4 regions of the Chryseobacterium sp. BIGb0232 genome follow, and region 1 is predicted to be linked to each of the others. Evidence: riboswitches for the same ligand, from Rfam matches in the RefSeq annotation. Region 1 holds a riboswitch; each other region holds the start of a gene.
The links. A riboswitch is a leader RNA that binds a small molecule or an ion and turns the genes downstream of it on or off. The one in region 1 is predicted to bind cobalamin.
Positions count from the first base shown of each region.

Region 1 (6,151 bases):
AAATACGTTCAGAAGATGGTAAAACTTTCTTCCAGACCTATTGCCCTGATTACAGATGATACTTCAGACTCTGCATTAAGAAGGCTTTTATTTGATGCCGGGGAAAACCTTGAAGATCTGTTTACACTTTGTAAAGCAGATATCACGACTAAAAACTCTAAAAAGCAGGAAAAGTTCAAGAAAAATTTTGAATATGTAGCTGTTAAGATCAAAGAGGTAGAGGAAAAGGACCAGGTAAGAAACTTCCAACCTCCTATTACCGGAGAAGAGATTATGCAAATGTTCAACCTTCAGCCAGGCCGCGAAATTGGTATTTTAAAGGAAAAAGTAAAAGAAGCTATCCTTGAAGGAGAAATACCTAATGAAAAGGAAGAAGCTACAAAATTTGTCATTGCTGAAGCTGAAAAGCTGGGATTAACAATGAGCTAAATTTCCACTCAATAATAAAGTAAAGCTGGATGACCTTTTATCATCCAGCTTTTTTATGCCTCAATGAAGTATATACCAAAGCCGGGCGGGTTCTTTAGAACCCGCCCGGAAAAAAACACAAATGATGAAAAAATAAAAAATTATATTATATACGCCGAAGCGCAATTTTTAGTTTTTATAGAAACCGTTTGTTCCAACACCTGCAGTAAAGGTTTTTACTAAAGTACCACTTAATGCATCATAAACATTCACTTTACCATCTTCAGTAAAGTTTGTTTCAGCAGCAAATATCTTTCCATCAATAACATCAAACCCATACACATTCCCTACAGCTGTTGCAACAGGCATTATTGGAGCTCCCTCAACAATAGGCTTTTCATATATTTTTCTGGTATCGGTAATAAAAAAGAATTCATTATTATAAGCTCTCAATTTCTGCACATTAGGAATGCTGGTAAGCGTAGTGGTAGTATAGTTTCCTGCTGCTGAATTGATTTTGTAAATATATGAATCTGTTGTATCAGAGACTAAAACATAAGCAATCCCTTTGTAAGCAATAAGGTCTTTTATAATTCCTTTTGCAGGTAATGTAATCGTGGTAGGATTCACCATCGTAGAAGGATTTACGACAGTAATAGTGTACCCAGTTGGAATCTCATTAAAAACAGCATCATACCCAACACCATCTGTCTGCACTATGATATTACCTTCTGCTTCTACTACCTTTTCAGCTAAACGTGGAAATTCAATGCTCCCAACATAAGCGTTATCTGAAATATTATAAGCATTTACTTTCTTTTTACCGGAAAAGTTATTATTTGTTACAAAAAATTTATTCCCTGAGAATGCAATATATCTTGGATTGTCAAGATTCTCCGTTACTGTAGTTTGTACTTTAAATGTTTTTCGGTTTACAATATCAATTTTGTTAGGAATATTGGCAACAAGATATGCTTTATCTCCACTGAAACCTATACTCTGAAGTACTTTTCCGAAAGCTTCCCCTTTATTATTGTTAGCATAAATATTACTATAAACTGTTCCCAGATTATTACTAATAAAAGTAACATCAGAAGTAGGTTTTGTAAAACCACCTTCATTAGAAACAAGTATTCCGTTTGTATAATCCACTTGCGTTTCAATTGTTTCAGCATCATTATCGCTGCTACATGAAACGTTAAAAAGTAGCATTGAAGCAAATGCAAGAGGTAAAATTCTTTTGATATTCATATATATTAAATTTTATTTTTAAAAATTGATATTTAAATTCACACTGTAATTTCTTCCGGGTAACGGATAAGCAAACATAGTATAATAAGTCTGATTGAATATATTATTGATTTTAAAACCCAGTGTATAATTTTTTAAAAATGTAGCTCCAACGCCAGCATTCATTATAAAATATTCTTTCAGAGCCTCACTTTTCTTCTCATTGGAGTCTGTATAAGTAAGCCCGGTAAACAATCCCTGAGCATATACTTTTATGAATTCATACTGATAATCAACATTTCCGGTAAATTTATGGAAGGGAACGTACATCAGCTGTTTCTTTTTTTCCAAATCCTGAGAATTTGTGTAGCTATATCCTAAACCTACATTCAGAAAATGCTTACCAAAACGTTTAGCAAATTCCGCTTGGGTTTCCACTCCGTAAGATCTTACATGCTCAGTATTTACAGGGCTATAAATCCCTGAAGAATTAGGAAGCCATCTTATCATATCTCTGATATCCATATAATAAGGAACCACGGAAAGTTTGAAATCACCGACTTTAAACTGATTTCTCAATTCAAACTGGTAAGAGGTTTCCGGTTTTAGATCTTCATTTCCTCCAGGTCTCCAATATAGATCATTGAAAGAAGGGGCTCTGAAATTCCTTGAAACACTTAATCCAAGATTATACCAGCGTAAAGCATTCCATTTTCCTGAAAAAGAAAATAAAAGAGGAGACTTAGTCACTCCAACAAAATCCTGTCTTATTCCAGCTTCAATACGTAAATCAGTGGTAGGAAAATATCTTATCAAACCGGCAACAGACCCCATATTCCGGCTTACCTGATCTATTCCGGAGCCATAGCCTTCGCCTTTATTCAGCTGGTATTCTCCAATGATATTGAAGTTCCATTTTGAGGTAAGAAAATAATTGAAATCATTCTTCAGAATATAGTTCCTTCCGGTCCCACTACTGAATTTAGGTCTTTCTATATCATTAAAATACTTAAAATTTTCTTCTGTATAAGCTACTTTAAAAGAGTTATTAAAGCTTGTTTTATTCCAGTCCCAGGAAATCAGACTTCTTACATTTTGAGTCTCATATTTCGTTTTCGTTTCCTTATCAAAGATAATTGGAAAATGTTGTTGTCCGTTAAACCATTCTGAAATCCATGAAATCTGATGATGAGGAGCTAATTTATAAGCGGCAGCAATATTAAAGTTCGTATTATAATACTCCCCGTTAAGATTTATATAATTCCTAGGTTCTTTGTTTACTTCGTAAGCATTCTCACTAACAGAATAATTTCCGGAAGCTTTAAAACTGAATTTCTCATTGCTGTAAGAGCTTTTAACAAAATTATTATAGGTATTGAAAGAACCTGCCTCAGAGAACAATGTTCCATGAAAGCCTTTATTAAAATTAAGGCTATTATCCAGATGAATGCTACCTCCAATAGCTCCGGAACCATAAGTAACACTTCCGCCACCTGCCTTTATTCCAATCTGATCATACCCGAACAGAGAAAGATTGTTTACATCTCCCTGGCCCAGAAAATTGGAATTAACATTAATTCCGTTCCAGACAAAGGATGTCTGTTGAGCAGTAGTTCCTCTAAAAGATGGTGAAGCAGATCCACCACGTGCATTTTCTTTAATATAAATTGAAGACTGAAATCTTAAGAGTTCTGAAAGATTGCTGGAGTTTTTTTCAACCTCTTCAGCATTGATTGTTTTCACAGGATGAAATTGTTTCACCTTGTTCATCTGGCTATCGAAGATATAAATTGTATCAACAGCTTTCTCCTGTCCGAAAAGAAAGCAGCCATATGATGACAAAAACAGTATTAGAGATCTTTTTATATCCATATTATTCTACTTTTCCTCCGAAAGCAATATGTTTTTTGATTATTATTCTGGCAGGTCTCCTGACTTTCGCTTTCTGCGCCTTCCCGTTTTATACAGTGGCTGTGTACAGAAATTTTTATTGCGATCTACAGTTGCGGGGACAGTTTGGGAGTTTCACCCAATTCCCTTTTCATTCCAATATACTGGAAACCAAAATTTTTGCAAAGATAGTTTTTTAAATGTATTAGACAAGAACGGACTTATTTGGATATAACCTGAAGTCAGGAAACTGAAAGTCATTTTTAATTTTACTATTCCTGAAAGTCGTCATAAAACTACTTTAAAAAGGGGGAAAAGATGGTATTATTACTCTTTATCATCTTTCATCATTTCCTTTTTCTGATATTTATCAATTTACAAAAATAGCTACCTCCAATATTGAAAGCAGCTATTCATGGTATAACTATTATTAAAATTTGCTGATTTTTACTTCTTGATAAATTTATGGTTCTGTTGCTTACCTCCTTTCTCTGAAAGCTGAAGTACATAGTTTCCTTTCGGTAAAGATGATACATCAATCTGGTCCTCTATGGATGGGAATGATTTCACTATTTGTCCTACCATATTATAAACTTCTGCCTTTTCAATTTTTCCGGATCCTTTAAAGTATAAAATATCATTTACCGGATTAGGATAAATACTGATTGAGCTTTTATTTTTATCATTTTCTACATCTCTCACAGATAAATATCCTGTAAGGTCCAGATAAAATGCGACCATCTGATTAGAGGCATTCATTCCCATTCCTGCTATTTTTTTACCATCCTGAGAAATGGCCAATGGAAGCCCCATTATCACACCATTAGTATCAATTCCTAAACTTGTTGCATAGTCATTGAGGTTAATACGTCCACTCTCTTCTGTCCAGATAAAACCTTCTCCAGACATTGGTGGCGCTCCAAATGCCCTGTAAAAGCCGATAACCCTTGTGCCATCTCCAGAAACCCCCGTTGCCCCTCCTTTAAAAGAAAATGAAGCATTGGGGTGCGTTATATACGTCACTCCGGTTGCTGCCTTCCAAACATAAGGATTCGGATTTGCGGAACCAATAATCGTATTCCCGTCCACGGAAACAGCTCCTGCTTCTCCTACATTGCTCCCGTTGGCATCCGTAATGAAGCTTTCCACCCCATCTATCCATTTTGCACCACTTCTGGTTCCTGTAGGTTCATCCTGCCATCCTACAACAACAGATCCGTCTGCATTTATTGCATTTGCTCTCGAGCTTCGCCCGCTTACCATACTCCCCAGATCTACCACCCCGTTTGTTCCATCCCATTTTACAGCATGGGCATTTGCTGCAGTAAGCCATCCAAGTCCTACAATTGCATTTCCATCCGGAGACATTCCCCATGTAGAACTTACACTACCATCCCAACCGGTGGGAACGAGCCCGCCTCTATTCGTCCAGGTAGCAGAACTTACTTCATAGGTTGAAATTTCATTAAAACCTGTCGCTGTATTGGTCACTGAAGATGCGATCTTCATTCCATCGTTAGAAACAACTGTTTTTCCGGCAGCCGGATATCCGTTTGATACTGTACCTATCTGTACGATCCCCGTATTTGCTGTCCACATAAATATTCCACCGCCAGTAGTGTGCATGCTTACTACTCCTTTATCAGAAACCGCACCCACATTATAATTTCCAAGTCCCATTACAGTAAACTGAGCTTCCACTACACCAAAATTAAAAAAGAAACAAGCAGCTAACACCTTTATTGACATTTTATAAAAATTTACCATATATGATTATATTTAATATTTTAAATTACCGAAAACAATATTAATATTATATTTACTCAAACAAAAGAAATAGGCTTTCACAATTCGTGAATTTCAAAAGAATCATAATTTTAAAAACCTAGTAACCAAACACTTAAACAAATGTCGTTTTGAAGACTTATTTCAGGAGGATTATTGAAAGAAACATGAAAAACAAATTGTTATTCAGAAAAATGTTTGAAAATAGCAGATGGATTTTTCTGCTGATCTTCGCATTCTCTTCCTTTATTGCCAAAGGGCAGACCGGTCCTGATTTTAATATTATAACAGATAAGGCATTCCAGAAACTATATCAGAATCCTGACGACTGTATAAGTTATACCCAAGGAATTCTGGTAAGCGATCAGGATATAGAGCATAAGATTATTCTTCAAAATATCATTTCACAGGCATTTGCTATGAAGGGAGACTATATGCAGTCTGTCAATAGTTTTTCTCAAAAAGAAGATCAGGATCAAAATCTTTCTTATTTCATGCAGGTTTTTGGTAACTATAATCTTGCAGACCAGTATCAGAATCTGGGTTTATATAATCAATCAAAAAAAATCATTGCCAGCCTCTTATCAGATCAGAAACTTCTGAAAAGCAATCATCCAAAATTCAGGATCACCACAGCCAAACTCTATCAGCTACAGGCTTTAAATCTGGGCATTAACAGGGATTATCCGAATGCGTTAAAAAATCTTGACAAAAGTGATCAGTACATCAGTAATACTGATGATGAGAATAAAATCATACAAACAGAAAATAGGATTTTCCGCTCTTCTTATTTGATGAAAGAAAATAACCTGATTGAGTATAAAAACCTGATAGAAAG
Region 1 covers NZ_JANUEH010000001.1:1,064,376-1,070,526, forward strand. Annotated here, with positions in the region: gene M2372_RS04555 (CCA tRNA nucleotidyltransferase) at 1-429, shown strand, start outside; gene M2372_RS04560 (hypothetical protein) at 598-1,659, opposite strand; gene M2372_RS04565 (TonB-dependent siderophore receptor) at 1,678-3,510, opposite strand; cobalamin riboswitch at 3,542-3,719, opposite strand; gene M2372_RS04570 (T9SS type A sorting domain-containing protein) at 3,976-5,277, opposite strand; gene M2372_RS04575 (helix-turn-helix domain-containing protein) at 5,481-6,151, shown strand, end outside.

Region 2 (6,151 bases), on a different contig from region 1:
AAACGTTGTAGCAAGTTCCGGAACTTCCCTTACCACTGAGCAGATTAAGTTGATTAAGAGACTTACGGAAAACGTAACGATTCTTTTTGATGGAGATAATGCAGGGATTAAAGCCAGTTTCAGAAGCATTGATATGTTGCTGACAGAAGGGATGAACATCCGTGTTTTGCTGTTCCCTGATGGTGATGACCCGGATTCCTTTGCCAGAAAACATCCGCAGGAATATGTAGAAAAATACATTGAAAATGAAGCGATGGATTTCATCGATTTTAAGGCGGAAATTCTATTGCGGGATGTTGGAAATGATCCTATCAAAAAGGCGGAAGCAATTCGTGATATCGTAAAATCAGTTTCCTTTGTACAGAACGCACTGAAAAGGGAAGTATATCTGAAGGAGGTTTCCAATAAATTTGGACTTTCTGAACAGAGTCTTTTCAATGAACTGGATGTTCAGAAGCAGATTACGCAGAATCAGACCCATCATGTTCAGCAACAGCAACAGAAGGAAAAAGCGGCTCCAAAGCTGGAGATTGTTCCTCCGGATAAAGAAAAAGAAGACCCTTTTTTGTTTGAAGTATTGTTTATGGAGAACAAACTTGTTGAGCATATGTTAGCATTTGGAGATATTGTTCTTAAAAGGAAAAATGAAAATAATGAAGAATATCAGATAACAGTTATTGAAGAAATTATTCATCACTTTGAAGAGGAACAGTATACATTTTTAGTTAAAGGAAATGAGATCATTATCAACCAGGTCAAAGAAGGAATTCAGAAAGATGAATTGAGAAGTGGAAACTTTTTTGTATCTTTTATGGATGAAGAAATTACCACAAAGGTTGTAGATGCACTGATTCCTTTGGATGAACTTGAAAATTGGGCGTCCAGAAATATTTATCCGCCGAATTACGGAGATAAGGTTGCAGATCAGATCCAGGGTGATGTTTTACTGCATAAATACAGATATATTGATTATCTGATTACTGAAACCGCGAAAGAACTGGATCAACACAGCAGTACGGATGAAGTAAAATATTATGAGCTGATAAAAAAAATTACTTTGTTAAAACAAGCTTCCATCAGACTTAGCAATATCATTGAATATTCCCCGATTAAAGGGATATATGTGGATAGGAAAAGATAGTTTAAAGACAGAATAATTACAGATTCTATGACAAAAAGTCCTATAAAATTTTAGGAATAAATATTGTAATTTAAACTTCGGAAATATTTTAAAATAATACATAATATCAATATGGACATTAAAAAAGAATTCAGAGATTTCTCTGTAAAACATTTAGGAAACAACGGTCTGGCTACCGATCAGTATATGGGAATGTATGGCCCAACGAATTTAACTCCGTACATCATGGAAGAAAGAAGATTAAACGTTGCTCAGATGGACGTTTTTTCCCGTCTGATGATGGATAGAATTATCTTCCTGGGAACTGGAATTGACGATCAGGTAGCGAATATCGTTACTGCTCAGCTTTTATTCCTGGAAAGTGCAGATCCGTCTAAAGATATTCAGATCTATATCAACTCTCCTGGTGGAAGTGTATATGCCGGTTTAGGTATTTATGACACCATGCAGATTATTAAGCCGGATGTAGCGACAATCTGTACAGGAATGGCTGCTTCTATGGGAGCAGTATTATTGGTTGCAGGAGAAAAAGGAAAGCGTTCTGCGCTTAAACATTCAAGAGTAATGATTCACCAGCCTTCAGGAGGTGCTCAGGGAGTAGCTTCCGATATGGAGATCAACTTAAGAGAGATGTTGAAATTGAAGCAGGAGCTTTATGACATTATTGCTCATCATTCAGGACAGACTTACGAATGGGTAGAGAAATCTTCCGACAGGGATTACTGGATGACTTCTGAAGAAGCTAAAAGCTACGGTATGGTAGATGAGGTTCTTCAAAGATCTACAGAGAAAAAATAATTGATTGTATAATCATAATGAAAAACGCATCCAACTTGGATGCGTTTTTTTGTTTGCGACGAATACGCGAATTTTTATTGTACGTTTCATAGCGGATTACTATGACGAAGAAATATCAAAATTGAAGACGCGATATTCCCCTCCGATGGAGGGGTGTCGAAAATTCAAAGAATTTTTGACGGGGTGATTTACCCATCTCCCTCTTTACTTCTTCACTATCTTATGTACAGTAGAACCACTCTTAGTCTTAACCTCAACCCAGTATACACCGGTATTTAAAGATGTAATATTAATCTTAGATGCCTGGGAAGTCATCACTTTCTGTCCTAAAGAAGAATAAATATTGACTTCTTTGATATTATCAGGAGTTTCAATCTGAATAAAATCACTTGCCGGATTTGGATAAATATTGAATAATGCTTTCTTGTTTACTGAAGCCACCGATAATGTAGCGTTATGTGCTTCAGTCGGGGTGAAAGGTCTTCTTTGTCCGAAACTTAATCCTAACCATGTATTGTTATTCAATTGTATCTGGCTGAGATCAGTTTTTTTCTGCCAGCTAGAAAGGTCTTCTCCGGTGTATAATTTCCAGTTTTCTGTTCCGGAGTTATTTCCTGTGAAGGTATTGAGTGATAGATTGGAAATTTGGTTATTGCTGGAAGTGAAATTGAAATAGGAAGCTTGTGACTGGATAAGCTGCAAAGCCTGTTCCGCTGTTATACTGCCATTATATTGAATTCCAAAAACAAATGAATTGGCTTGATCATTAGAATTATTAGTTCCAAAATCTACCACAACAAGACTTTTATTGGTTCCTGTTCCAATCCAATGGGTAATTTGTGATGAAGTATACCATTGGGAACTGTAAGCGGGTACTGGAGTTGATGGTGGGGTATCAATTTCATCCATTCCATAGGTTATTCCAAACCATAGTCCGTCTGTTAAAGCAGTATATCCTACACCATTATTTTGATTGGACATATTCCCTGCATTAGGTCCCGACCAGGTAATCCAGTAATCATCTGTACTTGGAGTATGATGATTGTATGTGAAGCTGTACAGGAACCCTGAAGGAATGTCAGCCTCTATTTTAGGCTCTGCTTCTACAATAGCATTAACCATATCTTCCGCCATTAAATTATCATCATCAAAACGATAACCCCAAACATAAGAATTAGGCGTGTTGTTGTCATTAAAATCAGCAATGAAATAGGCCTTTTTAGAACCGGTTCCCACCCAAAACTTAATGTCATTTTCTGTGAATTGAGCGAAGAAAAACTGCGTACAAAGCAGTAAGAAAAAAAAATAGATTTTTCTCATAATATAATTAAATTAAAGTTTTATTCCCGAAACTTATTAATAGGAAGAGACTGGTATAGTCTGATTCTAAAATTAAAAGTTTATTCAAGGCAGGTCTCCTGGCTCGCATCCTATAGCTAACCTTCCCGGATTTTGGTCCAGTGGTATCATACAGCTACAGGTAAAACAGCTTACAGTTGCGGGTACAGCTCAAGATTTGAATAATATTCTCACTTAATTCCCTATTATGAACAGTGTTCAACCTTAAAGACCGCAAATATATCATATAAATTTTTGATGCCTATTTTGTGAATTACATACCTGTTTTAACCTTTTATTAAAGGTTAATTGTATTTTCTGAATTTGAATTTGTTGATTGGTAATGGATTGGGTTTATGTGTTCGGATTTTTAAGTTAAATATGAATTTTTGTTGTTTATACTGAATTCATCTTTAGGTTCTATTGTTAAAATACAATTATCATTGCATTCAAGATCAGTTTATAATCAAGTTATACTTTCGCGCCATAAAAGTTAATATGAAAAAATTACTATTATCTGCTTTGATGATGACTGTATTATGGTCATGTAAAGATGATGACAATAATGTAAATAACCAGGATATTAATTATTCTAAACTTCCGCAGGAATTTCCATTTTCTACTTTGGCAACAATAAACGGAGTAGCTGTGATCAATGGTGGATTTGGCTCCGGAGCTGCTGCTCACCCTACAAGAAAAGGAGAGTTTTATGTGATTACAGACCGTGGTCCGAATACAGATTATCAGAATGGTAAAAAATTTTTAACTCCCAATTTTACTCCAACCATTATGCATTTTAAAATTAATGCTGAAGGGAATGTAGAAGTAATCAAATATATTAAACTTAAAAATCCATCCGGACAGCCTATTACAGGACTTCCAAACCCAGTAGGAATGGGAAGTACAGGTGAAGTAGCTTATGATGCATCAGGAAATGTTCTGGGAACGGATAAATATGGCTTAGACAGTGAAAGTATTGTAGCTGCATCAGATGGTACATTCTGGGTTTCTGATGAATACGGACCGCACATTGTTCATTATAGTGCTGATGGAGTAGAGCTGGAAAGAATAAGCCCGATTGGGGTAAATACAGGAAGTAGAAAATTACCTGCCGTTTTAGCTAAAAGAAGAGCCAACAGAGGCATGGAAGGTCTTTGTATAACTCCGGACGGGAAAACATTGGTGGGGACAATACAGTCCATGATGTTGGTGCCTTCAAAAGCTTTGGCAACGAACACAACCTTAACGAGAATCGTAACTTTCGATATCAGTACCGGAAAAACGAAACAATATCTGTATAGACAGGATGGCGGTGCCTCGGATTCTGTTTGTGACATTACAGCATTAGGAAATAATGAATTTCTTGTGATTGAAAGAGATGGTAATTTCGGAACACAGGGCGGAATTAAAAAGGTATACAGAATCAACTTAAGTGATGCAACGGATGTTACCGGAACTGACCTTGCAGCTGTAGACGGAATGAAAGTAAACGGAAAAGCGCTGGAACAGTGTACCTGGGATGAACTTGCCAACGCAGGAATTAAACCTGTTTCTAAAAAACTAGCGGTAGACCTGGTTGCTAAACTAGGATATGAGCACGATAAATTTGAGGGAATTGTTTATTTAGGAAACAATAAACTGGCTGTTTTCAATGATGATGACTTTGGGGTAGTAGATGATGGAAACGGAAATCCTAAAGCAAAAATACTTCCTAAAACAGGGAAGGTAGACAAAGGAACTATGTATATAGTCGATATTCAATAATTAGATTTTTTTAACGGAAAGCGGCGGGATTTATTCCGCCGTTTTTTATCGTATATCATTTAAATGGTTCCGCCGAGCTGGCTTTAGCCAAAACCTATAATAAAAGCCCCTGAAAAGTACTTTTCAGGGGCTTTGTATGTGTATATTGGTCTTCTCAATACTAGTTGAAAGCCTCAATGATCTTAGAGAAATCTTCTAATTTCAAAGCAGCACCTCCAATCAGACCACCATCAATATCTGGCTGAGAGAAGATTTCTTTAGCGTTATCCGGCTTCACAGAACCTCCATAAAGGATAGAAACCTCATCTGCTACTTCCTGTCCGTATTTAGCAGCAATCGTATTTCTGATGTGTGCGTGGATTTCCTGAGCCTGCTCCGGGCTTGCTGTTTCCCCTGTTCCGATCGCCCAAACCGGTTCGTAAGCGATAACTACCTTTTTGATCTCTTCTGCTGAAAGGGTAAAAAGAGCTACTTCAGTTTGATTTTTAACCACTTCAAGATGTTGACCCGCTTTTCTTTGCTCAAGTGTTTCCCCGTTACAATAGATTGGGGTAAGACCTTTATCCAAAGCTAATTTTACTTTTCTGTTGCAGTGAGAATCTGTTTCTCCGTGATATTGTCTTCTTTCAGAATGTCCAATTAATGAACCTGTAGCATCGATAGATTCTAACATATCAGCAGAAATTTCTCCTGTATAGGCACCACTTTCGTGCTCGCTCATGTCCTGAGAGAATACTCCAATTTCATCCTTTTCAAAGATATCTTTAGCCATCATTAAGTATAAAGATGGAGGAGCGATCCAAACCTCACAGTTCGTAGCATTATTGTTTTTATAGCTTAGCAATTGAATCATTAATTGTTGTGCATCAATTACATTTTTGTTCATTTTCCAGTTGCCTGCAACTATTTTTCTTCTCATAAGATTTATATTGATTTATTTTACTTTTTAATTAAATTTTTACTTTGCATCTGCGTTATCTGCAAAATCTGCATGTATTATTTTTTCTCTCGCAGATTAGTTTGATTTCGCAGATAAATGTAGTTTTAATAGATCTTTACAGATTATTGACCACTCTTTTTATATTATCTAAAATATTGGTTGTATTAAAG
Region 2 covers NZ_JANUEH010000002.1:537,676-543,826, reverse strand. Annotated here, with positions in the region: gene dnaG (DNA primase) at 1-1,141, shown strand, start outside; gene clpP (ATP-dependent Clp endopeptidase proteolytic subunit ClpP) at 1,253-1,939, shown strand; gene M2372_RS08470 (T9SS type A sorting domain-containing protein) at 2,144-3,259, opposite strand; cobalamin riboswitch at 3,330-3,520, opposite strand; gene M2372_RS08465 (esterase-like activity of phytase family protein) at 3,776-5,041, shown strand; gene tpiA (triose-phosphate isomerase) at 5,202-5,960, opposite strand; gene M2372_RS08455 (GxxExxY protein) at 6,097-6,151, opposite strand, start outside.
Region 2: another riboswitch for cobalamin. It lies ahead of M2372_RS08470 (T9SS type A sorting domain-containing protein); the one in region 1 lies ahead of M2372_RS04565 (TonB-dependent siderophore receptor).

Region 3 (6,151 bases), 500 kb from region 1:
GAGACCATTCTTTAAAAGTATCATTAAAAATACAGAACGACAAGAAATAAAGGCATATACATAAAAATTGAGCACTAAAAAGTGCCCAATTAACAAATGTAGTATATATAGAGCTATTAGTTCTGTAGTTGTGCCCTGTTAAGCCTCTTTCTGAAAAGGAACAGTAATGAGCTGAAGAATATCAGATAGGCAATATTGAATATCGCTCCCCCAACCCAGCCTGAATAAGGCAGTGGCAGCATTCCCTTTATTGGAATAATAAATAAGGTCAGCACAAATGGGGTCAATAAAGCCATCCATCTTGGAAGTAATGTTTTCTTCAAAAGGATACATACCGCAAATGAAATCCATCCGATAGCTAATACTCCAATGGCTGCTCCCCAGGCTATATTAAGCATTTTCATAAACCCTCGCCCCGTTTCTAAAAGGTATGGATGAGCCACTGGATCGGTATGATAGATTGCCTTATAGATTTCCCCCACATAAAAGAATCCGGCGTGGCCTAAAGGAGACAAAACAGCCCCTGCTAATAAAATCCAGTAAACAGCCACCGAATACCAGGTTTTGGTATCTTTAAAAAACTGGAAAACCAGCCAGCTTGCAGGAAGCAGTAGAGGTCCAGTGAGCGCTCCGATCAAAGCCCCAAACATCAGTCCCGGAGTGGTACCTTCCAACATCAAAGTTGCAAATCCTACATTTACCTGATTGGCATAAGTCTTTGAAAACAATGGATAATCTTCAGGATTAGGATCAAATCCTGCGACAAAAACATCTCCGATAATCCAACATACGGATACCATTATTGCAGCAGCAAAAGACCAGTTTATTTTATTTGAATAGTTCATATTTCGTTCTTTAAATAAGTTTTAGTAATTTTTGATTCTAAGAAATCCGGGGTTATAATATATTTTCAATTTTCAAATCAGAATTGATGAATTCTACAGTCTGTAATCCTTTCCCTTGTATAAGCTCTAACCCTTCCTGATTGGTGAGCAAGCGGTTTAATAGCTGAGTATTCACACAATCGGTGCCTACCTTAATATTTTTCACTCCTACAATTCCGTTGGGATGATTAATTTCTTTGGGCCTGGGATTAGGAATATAGGCAGACATTAAAAAAGGAAAATCAATATCATCAGGCATCAGAAGTTCCCATTTAAGTTTATTTCCATCTCCATCTTTTCTTTTAGCCTTATGAAACCTGAACCCTGTATTTTCACTTTTGAAAAACTGTTTCTCTGAATTCAGGTTTTCCAATGCAGACTCCAGAGACCATTCACACCAGCCTTCTTTTATATTCTCCCATTGTTTCATCCGTTCTAAAACAGATTGATACCCAAAGATCTTCATCATCCATCGTATATAAACAGGAAGCCCGGAGTTATGGTAAATCTCAATAAATACTCCTTTCTCAAACCATATCAAAGCATTATAAGCCTTATCAGGGTATGCTCCATATTCAACAATAAAACCTGCATCCTGTAGCTTTTTTACCGCAATATGTAAATCCTGCACCCGATACAATACATGACTTAGTTGTACATTATTCTTCATTTCTATTATTTTTTATTTGATCTTAATAGATAAAACTAAGTCCATTATTAAGAATCATTCTAAATAATTATTTATCTTTGTGCAAATCTAAGATGAAAATTGGGGCACACAGGTACGCAAAAGGGAGTAAAAAGTCCGCAAAAAGGAGAATTCTAATCATAATAAAATAATAATGGCATTACGGGTCTACGATGATAAAATTGGTGGAACATTGGTGGAAAGAAAATATCCCAATGCCTATTACCAGAACGATGGCGAAATCAGAGAGTGTATTACCCATCTGAAACCTCCTTATGGAAATGGTTTTTATCATGAGATCTGCTTTGAGAATGTTCACATTGGCTTCGGGAATGTTTCACTTGAAAATAAAGTATTACTGTACTTTGAGGCCGATTTCGAAAGTGTTGAAATGCATTTTTCGTTAAAAGGAAAAAGCGCTGCTCTTTCAGAGAATTTCAACAATAAAGTTTGTTTTGAAAGTTATCAGCATAATATAATTTATGCCCATCAGATGAGTGGCCAGATGGAATTCGACGGTCATGAAATGCAGATCCTGGAAGTTAATTTAGCCCCGGATTTTTTTAAGAAATTCCTTCCTGAAGACTCTGAACTATTCAATACATTCAGAAATGCTATTGAGAAACAGCATTCATGTCTTATCAATCCGGACCATTGCCGGATCAGCCTGGAAATGTACCAGGTTCTGAACGACATCATTCACTGCGACAGAAAAGGTATTTTTAAAAGAATCTACCTTGAAGCCAAGGTGGCTGAACTTCTTCTTTTACAACTGGAACAGCTTTTTAATACTACTTCTTCACCCTCATCACTTCTGAAAAAAGATGAAGATAAGATCTATGCGGTGAGAGATTTTATTGTCAATAATCTCAATGAAAACTGTTCATTAATAGACCTTGCCCATCAGGTAGGAACCAATGAATTTACTTTAAAAAAAGGATTTAAGGAACTATTTGGAACCACAGTATTCAGTTTCTGGAATGATATAAAAATGGAACAGGCAAAAAAAATGCTTATTGAAGGTGATTTAAGCATTAATGAAATTTCTGAGGTGATTGGATATAAAAATTCCAGACATTTTTCAGCAGCATTTAAGAGAAAATATAACATCATTCCAAGCCAGTTTAAATACGGAAACGGAATCAGCCGTTAATTTTTTTTTCCTACATTTTAAATGCAGTATTTTAGAAATTAACTCCTATTTTGAGGCTTTGAACTTATTCAGTATTTTCCTTCTGTTTTTAAATATGAAAAGTTACTACAAAAACACACCTTTTATTTAAATCAATTTAAAATTCTATCTTATTTGTTAACAATTTGGTAATGAAAAAACCGGACAAATTCCAGATATTATTTTAAAAACATCAAAAGACACATTTCGTAATCAAAACGCTATCAGCAAATTACATTCAATTAATTATTGTTTGCATAAAATATTTTGTCGTTTTCATAAAATGTCTATATTTACCATCAAGGAGTTCTTAACACCTTCTTTATCAACCGAAATTGGTAACACTTAGCTGTGTATTAAAAGGGAATCGTGTGCAAATCACGAACTGTCGCGCAACTGTAAGTAACAACAAAAAGGTTTTTATCAAATTCATATCCACTGTATGCTCCGGCATATGGGAAGGATGATAAAAACTGTTACAAGTCAGGAGACCTGCCTATTTCGAATTGACGATGCTTTCGCGGTTTGAAGCTTATAGTCAGGTATGATACGGTATGGATAATGATATGATAAAATAGTTTATCAACTCGTATTATTTTTTGAGATGGACAATAGCAGAACAACAGGTTCTTCTATGAATCTACCGCTCATCCGTGTCCCCTTTCCGTAATTTTTCTTTCTCACAAAGCATTGTGAAGTCTGCAGGAACTTTTTATAGCGTTTAATGCATGTAAAAAGTAAAAAATGTACCTAACCCATTTCGATAATTCCTACACACCCAAAAGATCTGTCAAGATCCTGAAATGCTGTTTCCTAAAAAACACACAGATTTTCTGTCTGTTGGCAGCAAATCGAAGCGATACTCATTATTCTCTTTTTACTTCCCTGCAATTAAATCATGATCGTTATTCTTCTCTATCTGTAAACAAATTTCACCTAAACCATAAATATTACAATGACTAAAAATGAAAACTGGAAGTCTCCCGGTACTCAATTCCGGAAGGCTATGCAAAAAGAAAGTCCTCTTCAGATTGTCGGGGCCATCAATGCCAACCATGCATTATTGGCCAAACAAGCCGGCTTCAATGCCATTTATCTTTCAGGCGGCGGCGTTGCTGCCGGATCTTTAGGAATTCCTGATTTGGGAATTACCACGCTGGAAGATGTATTAATTGATATTCAAAGAATTACCAATGTCTGTGATTTACCTTTACTGGTAGATGTGGATACAGGATTTGGCCCATCAGCATTCAACGTCGCCAGAACTGTAAAATCATTGATTAAAGCAGGTGCAGCAGCTTTACATATCGAAGATCAGGTAGGAGCAAAACGTTGTGGACATCGTCCGGGAAAAGAACTCGTAACCAAAGAAGAGATGTCAGACAGGCTGAAGGCTGCTGCAGATGCCCGTACAGATGAAAGTTTTGTAATCGGAGCCAGAACGGATGCTTTTGCCAATGAAGGGCTGGAAAAAACTCTTGAAAGAGCCATTGCCTATAAGGAAGCCGGTGCTGATTTTATTTTTGCCGAAGCAGTTCCTGATCTAAGCTTTTATCAAAAATTCGTTGATGCAGCGGGAATCCCTGTATTGGCCAACATCACAGAGTTTGGAATGATTGATATGTATACGGTTGATGAATTAAAAGATGCAGGCGTAGGATTGATCCTTTACCCTCTTTCAGCCTTCCGTGCAGCCAATAAAGCAGCCCTGAATGTCTATGAACACATCCGCAAAGACGGAACCCAGGCCCATGTATTAGACACTATGCAGACCAGAGAAGAACTCTATCAAAGCATTGGATACCATGATTATGAACAAAAATTAGATAACCTTTTTAAACAAAATAGTAATGTCAACGAATAGCGAACCAACATTCAAGCCTAAGAAAAGCGTTGCCCTTTCTGGAGTAGCAGCAGGCAATACAGCGCTTTGCAGCGTAGGAAAAAGTGGAAATGATCTCCACTACAGAGGATATGACATCCTGGATCTGGCTGAAAAAGCGGAGTTTGAAGAAGTAGCTTACCTTTTGATCTATGGTCAGCTGCCTACCGGAGCTCAATTGAAAAATTACAAAGCTAAATTAAAGTCTTTAAGAGGGTTACCCCATTCTGTAAGAAATATTTTAAAGAGTATTCCGGCAGCGGCACATCCGATGGATGTAATGAGATCCATGGTATCCGCCATTGGCAGTATTCAACCGGAAAAAGACGATCATAATATGGCCGGAGCGAGGGATATTGCAGATAAATTACTGGCATCATTCAGTTCGGGTTTATTATACTGGTATCACTATACCCATAATGGAAAAGAGATTGATGTAGAAACAGATGACGATACGATTGGAGGCCATTTTCTTCATTTATTACATGGAAAAAAACCTTCTGATTCATGGGTAAGAGCCATGCAGATCTCGTTAAATCTTTACGCCGAACATGAATTTAACGCTTCTACATTCACTAGCCGTGTGATCGCAGGAACAGGTTCAGATATTTATTCAGCTATTACAGGAGCCATTGGTGCTTTAAGAGGTCCTAAACATGGTGGTGCCAATGAAGTGGCATTTGAAATCCAAAGCCGATACAATTCGCCAGATGAAGCAGAAGCAGATATCCGTCAGCGCATTGTCAACAAAGAAGTGATCATCGGATTCGGACATCCTGTTTACACAATTTCGGACCCAAGAAATGTGGTGATTAAAAAAGTAGCTAAAGAACTTTCTGAGGAAGCCGGAGATATGCTGTTGTATAATATCGCTGAAAGACTGGAAACCATCATGTGGGAAGAAAAGAAAATGTTTCCGAATCTGGATTGGTTCTCTGCGGTATCCTATCATCTAATGGGAGTACCTACCCTTATGTTTACTCCACTCTTCGTTATCTCCAGAGTTACAGGATGGAGCGCTCATATTATTGAACAGAGACAGGATGGAAAAATTATCCGCCCAAGTGCTAACTACACAGGTCCTGAAAATAAGGAATTCATCTCTCTACAAGACAGAAAATAAACATATCACAATTAATAACTAAATTATAAAATAAAGATGTCATCACACATTTCAAATGAAAGACCCCAACCGGATAAAGTATTAACAGATATTGCAGATTATGTATTGAACTATGAAATCAAAAATGATCTGGCCTGGAAAACAGCCCATTACTGTCTTCTGGACACCATCGGATGTGGACTGGAAGCATTAACTTACCCTGCATGTACAAAAATTTTAGGTCCTGTAGTAAAAGGAACTGTGGTTCCAAACGGGGCAAAAGTTCCGGGGACACAGTTTCAGCTGGATCCTGTTCAGGCAGCGTTCAATATTGGAGCCATTATCCGTTGGTTGGATTTCAATGATACATGGCTGGCTGCAGAATGGGGACATCCATCAGATAACCTCGGTGGAATTTTAGCCA
Region 3 covers NZ_JANUEH010000001.1:560,685-566,835, forward strand. Annotated here, with positions in the region: gene M2372_RS02420 (DUF6796 family protein) at 117-845, opposite strand; gene M2372_RS02425 (VOC family protein) at 898-1,554, opposite strand; gene M2372_RS02430 (helix-turn-helix transcriptional regulator) at 1,727-2,725, shown strand; cobalamin riboswitch at 3,063-3,258, shown strand; gene prpB (methylisocitrate lyase) at 3,699-4,607, shown strand; gene prpC (2-methylcitrate synthase) at 4,594-5,748, shown strand; gene M2372_RS02445 (bifunctional 2-methylcitrate dehydratase/aconitate hydratase) at 5,785-6,151, shown strand, end outside.
Region 3: another riboswitch for cobalamin. It lies ahead of prpB (methylisocitrate lyase); the one in region 1 lies ahead of M2372_RS04565 (TonB-dependent siderophore receptor).

Region 4 (6,151 bases), on a different contig from region 1:
ATAGCGGTCTTGGTGCTGATAAATTCCAGTTCTGAATTCTGGGAAATGATGGAATCATTAATGCTCCAGGTGATGTTTCCTGAAATATTCGTAGGAATACTCAATACTCTGAAGCGTTCAATGGTATAAGCAGTATCTAATCCTTTAAACGTTGGAGGTATTACTTCCGGATCGATAGGTGCTGCAACCTCATCATCATGTTGACAAGATGCAATCATTCCTACAAACAGAAGGGATAAAAACCCGGCTGTTAAATAATTAATTGTTTTTTTATTCATGTTGATCAGTTTCATTTAATTATATAAAAAGGCAAAATGGGCAGGGATATTTCCGCCTTCAGTCTTCCATTTAAAATGTCCGTTTTTATCAAAACAGTATACAAATCCCATGGACACATAGTTTCTGGCATCTGTCATATAAATATCTTCGGTAATTGGGTTTACTGCTATTCCGTAAGGCGTTTTAATGATTGTTTCATACTCCTTATCAATAATCCTGTTGGAAATAACCTGCTCGGTCTTTACATCTATGATTCCAAATGTTTTTACATACGCGTGAGTATTGTAATTGAATTCATTTCCGTAATAATACAGTTTATCATTTACGATGGTCATTTCACTAACGGCAATATGAAAGTCTTTCTTGATCACTCCGGTTGCTGCATCCACTAGATATAAATTGGAAGGAACGTTGTAATAATCTCCTCTTGAACTTACATACAGATCTCCGTAATTGTCTTTTTTAAGACGGTGAAGGTTGATGGCTACATCAATTTTTTTCTTTTCTGTAAAAGTGTTCAGATCAATTACTGAAACAGTTCTGTCATAATTTGGAACCATATATCCTCCGGAATTGGCAACAAATAATTGATTACCCACAATTTCCATTTCTTCAGGTTGATATCCTACTGTTGCTGTACGCTGAACAGTCAGCGATACCGTATCTATTTCTGCAACTTTTCCTTTAGGTGCTAACGGATTGATATCCACAGGACCAGCATAGCTGCTGGCATAGGCTTTCCCACCTTTAAAGGTCATGTATCTGCAATTCTGTAAATAAATAGATTTGATATGTTTGGCTGTCTTCGCATCCAGCACTTCGATGGTATTGGAAACATTCACCACAATGTAGAGCTTACTGCCATAGATTTTAATATCATTTCCTACATCACCCAGTTCTTTTAAAACATTTGGATTGATCTCGGAATAGATATTTCTGAAATAGGTTCCTTTGGTGTAATCAAAAAAATCAAGGGTGCATTTATTGCTTCCCATATTTCCTTCATTCAATACATAGAATCCTTTTATTGCTGTATTCTCAACAGGGTTAAGCCCTTCCACTACTTCCATAGGAATAATGACATCATCGGTGCGGCAGGAAACAAGCGCAATCAATGTCAAAAACAGAAAACAAATATTTAGCTTTTTCATAAATTAAAGTTTAAAGTGAGTCTGAAGTTTCTTCCCGGCATAGGATAGTTGAGTACCACATCATAATACTGGTTAAAAACATTATTCATTTCCAGATTGATTTTAAAAGGATGTCCGGCCAGGCTCAGTTTTCTCTGAATAGAAAGATCGTGGGTATACCAAGGCTGAATAAAATTATACTGAATATTATCCAGCTGCCCATCATATCTTTTTCCTACATAGATTGTACTGTAATTGAAGCTCCAGTCTTTATAATCAGCCATTAGGGTAAAGGATCCGCTATGCCATGGTGTATAAGGGATCTGCTCTCCATAATAAGTTTCTTTCTCTCCGGCATTGTTTGTTATGTCCTGAGCCTTCTGATAGGTATACGATAATAATGGTCTAATTTTCACATTCCCTAACATCATTTCAGCCTGTACGTTTACATCTGCTCCAATGATTTCAACCTTCCCAAGGTTCACCATCATCCAACGAAACATATTAGTGGTAGGTACAGCAACAATTTTATCTTTTACTCTATTGTAATATCCGTCTACTTTTACATAAAGACCTTTAAATAGGGAATGATCATACCTTTTCTGATAGGTAAATCCCACATCATACTGATGAGTAAACTCAGGTTGCAAATACGTATTTCCAACACTCGTATAATACAGGTCATTAAAGGTTGGTAATCTGAAAATATTTTTATAAAAAGCTCTGAGGGTCAGCTCTGGTATTGCTTCCGGCTGATAGCTCATAAAGAAAGCGGGTGTCCATTCTCTCCTGTCATCAGGGCGCTTATTCATTTTTACTTCCTCAAAGGTAAATGTCCCTAAAAGGCTTCCTAAAAACTTAAATCTGTTCCATTGATAGGTAGAAGCTAAAGCTACAAGCGTAGTATAGCGGGTAGGATATGAAAAATTATACAAATTAGCATCCAGATTATTGTACTGAAAATCTCCATTCAGACTGACATCCCAATTAGGAGTAATGGAGTATACATTGGAAGAGGAAAGATAAACCTCCCGTTGAATATAGGTATTGATAGCGGGCATCGCAGACTGAGACAATACCGTATCGTTAAAATAAGTGTAATCGTAAGCAAACTTTGCCTTCAGCTGAGTTTCAAGCTTAGGAAACAGCTTTTTCCTGAAATTGGCCTGAACAAAATAATTTTCATCAAGCATTCTTGCTCCTCTTGCCTTAAAACGGTTCTTCACAATGGGCGCCGGAATACCACGGTTTGAAATATAACCATACCCACGTATATTCCAGCTTCCGTTATTTAAAGTTCCATTAATAGCGGTTTCAAAGCGCTTTGCTTTAATGTCGGAATCATATCTTTTAGAAATGGTATCAGAAGCAGTAACTCCATTAGGATATTTCCTGCTATAGTGGAACTTGTAAAGCCCATCACTTTGGAGAAATTCTGCACTTACGCTTGCTGAAACTCTTTTTGAAATCTTTTGCTCTAAGCGAAAAGAAGGATTAAATAAATCAATAGAAGCACTTTTTGCTCTTATCAGAAGATTGGTTTTCCTGTTTCCTGTGAATACCGGCGTTTTGGGTTGTAAATAAATAGATCCTGACGATCCGAAGTCTTTTGCCGGTTGAAAAATTTCACTTTTCTGACCATTGTACAACGAGATCTCTTCCAGATCATCCAGAGAATATCTTCCCAAATCGACCACTCCGTTCTGAGCATTTCCCAGCTGGATTCCATCATAGAAAACACCTACATGCTGGCTTCCCATACTTCGGATATTAACCGTCTTCAAACCACCCATTCCACCGTAATCTTTAATCTGAACTCCGGAGAAATAGCGTAAGGCATCAGCAACAGAATGACTGTTGAGCCTTTCCAGTTCTTCCCCCTGTAAGACCTGAGCCGGAAGGATTTCTTTAAAATTCTTTTTGTAAATATTGACAGTCTTTATGACTTCTCCTTTGATACTGTCTTTTTTTCTGGTTTGAGAAAACAGAATCTGAGAGGTTAACACGAATACCGTGAAAACAGTTTTATGGAATTGAAATGTACTTAGTTTTGCTATCATTAGCTCATTCATGGATCATGATGACGCTAATGGATATAAGAAAAGCAACGACAAAGCACAGCTGTTACTGCACAGAATCATTGTTGTCCTAAGCTTTATTCCACGAAAGCGTCAAACGTTTATTATTTCTGGCAGGTCTTCTGACTTACTCCGTTTTTGAAATCCTTCCCATTCCTAAAAACAGTGGATCTATTCTTCAAAAACTTTGGTGCGGAGCTTACAGCAGCGGGTCTGTTCCGGATTTTCACCGGATTCCCTTTTAAGAGCTTATTATGGCTCACCAAATTCCGGCAAAGATATAAAATTCTCACCAGATACGATGGCATGCAGAATAAAATGATTATCAATTAGTAAACATGAAAAATCCCGCTACATTGTAACGGGATTTAAGCAATCAATTTTTGTTGAGTTTTTCTGTTTTTACCTGTGATTATTTTTTTACAAATTCACGATCACTAAGCGTTTTCATAAACAGGATAAGATTTGTCTTTTCCTGCTCCGAGAGAGGAATTCTGTTTCCATTATTTTTAAAAACAGGATCAAGGTTATCTGCAGATAAAACACCTTTGTCAAAATAATCAAGGACTGCCCTTAATGTTGGGAACTGTCCATAACTTCCATAAGGTGCTGTATATTCTACATTTCTTAAAGAAGGAACCCGAAAACTCATATAATCTGCCGGAATACCCGTAACCCTTCCACGGCCGGCTTCATTGGTATCCGGATTTACAGGAAACCCAATATTCCTGAAACTCTGATCAGTAAACAACTCTGTATTATGACAACCCGCACATTTCTGTTGAAAAGTCTGATATCCCAGAGCTTCATTTTCCGTGAAAGTTTCTCCTTCTTTTCTTTTTACCTTATCATATTTGCTATTGGCAGAAATCAGGGTGTACTCATACTGTGCAATACTCTTATAAATCCTTTCAGCAGTAATGGCTTCATCTCCAAAAGCTTTTCTGAATAAATCTTTATACATCATATCATCCCTTATTTTCCCTATCACTTCCAGAATAGAAGAGCCCATTTCTTCATGAGTGATAATAGGAACCAAGGGTTGATTTTCCAATTGAAGGATATTGCCATCCCAATTATAAAACTTCATAAACAACATATTCTGGACCGCTGGTACATTTCGCAACCCTACTCTATTCTGAATTCCTATTCCTTGTGCATTATGATCTGCAAAAGCATTTCCCTGAATATGACAGCTGGAACAGGAAATAGTATTATCTGCACTTAACCTTTTCTCATTAAATAATTTCTCCCCTAATTCTACTCCATATTTTGTAGGTTTATTAGAGTTCACCGAATTGTTTAGTTCCGGAAACCCAGACGGAATATTGAGCAAGACCTGTGGATTATCGTCAGAAATAGGTTCGTAACGATCATTATTACAAGATATTAACAGAATGATAATGGCTAAAAAACTTAATCCTTTTTTCATTGCAGCAGAGAAGAGTCTAGTTTTCAACACCACTCACTGAAAACATTCCGGAAATATCACTTGAACCATTTCCACCAAGGTTATCAACAAATTTTACCATTTGGTTAGCAGTATGAATATTCGGAGTGGCATTCCCATCTGATCCTGTTCCGATAACCAATACAATCGTATTGATTTTACCCGTCAACAACTTATCAAAATCTGCTTTAATAATAATTTTAGGAGCTTTGTTATCCACTATGGCATTGTCAGGAAGATTTAAAGTAACCTCTCTGTATGCATCTACTCCCTGAGTGAAATTACCTTCTGATCCTTTTATTGTGCTCCCAGTGTGGATAGACATCTGTTTGTTATCTACTCCATAAAAACCTTCGATTTTTGTAAAACGATACCCTGCTCCCCATTCCCACATCATTTGGGTATCGTTAGAACCTGCAGTGGCATAGAACTTTGGAAATCTCACCTGATCCAAAACATTCAGGTCTTTTTTTACTCCTAATCCGAATTTGATCTTTTTATACTCTCCGGCAGGGATATTACTCAGCAAATAACGAAGCGTTTCCGGTTTTGATTGATCAATCACTGTAGCACCCTGATCCAGATCATTGACTTTATAAGGAACTTCATTACCATCTGCTTTTACCAGACGAATATTACTGATCACATATTTCAATTCTGAAAAATGATGAACTTGTCCTTCTGCTGAAGTATTGATAGTGGCTGTACTTGAAGTGGCACCTCCGAGAACAATCGTTTCATTTCTAAACGTATTCTTGAATTCAAGGGTAACATTATTGGCAACAGGATTATCATCACTGTTTTGGCAAGAAATTACACCTAAAGAAAAAGCGGATAATAGTAGATATTGTTTTAAGTTTTGCATTTTAAAAATTTTAGTTGTTGTTGTTTTAATTAAAGTTTTTGTCATCTTTAAAAGTTGAATTTTAAAGACGTATAAATATTGCGCCCCATTCTTGGGATGTTTCCCCAGTCTGCATAGGTGCTGTAATATTTGTTTAACAGGTTTTCGGCTCCTACCTGAAAAACGGTTCTAAGTTTTTTGATTCTGAAAGTATAATCCATGGAAAAGTTCCATATGGTATATGCCGGCGTCTGATCTTCACCATATTCCGGACTGTAATTGAGCTGGATAAAATCTCCATTTACAGAGGTCTGAATTCCAAAATTCCCATGGGTATAATGTAATGAGGTCAGATAGCTTAAAGGGCGGA
Region 4 covers NZ_JANUEH010000004.1:153,698-159,848, forward strand. Annotated here, with positions in the region: gene M2372_RS12250 (cell surface protein) at 1-278, opposite strand, end outside; gene M2372_RS12255 (YncE family protein) at 294-1,430, opposite strand; gene M2372_RS12260 (TonB-dependent siderophore receptor) at 1,427-3,469, opposite strand; cobalamin riboswitch at 3,582-3,769, opposite strand; gene M2372_RS12265 (cytochrome-c peroxidase) at 3,900-4,919, opposite strand; gene M2372_RS12270 (MbnP family protein) at 4,936-5,802, opposite strand; gene M2372_RS12275 (TonB-dependent siderophore receptor) at 5,850-6,151, opposite strand, start outside.
Region 4: another riboswitch for cobalamin. It lies ahead of M2372_RS12260 (TonB-dependent siderophore receptor); the one in region 1 lies ahead of M2372_RS04565 (TonB-dependent siderophore receptor).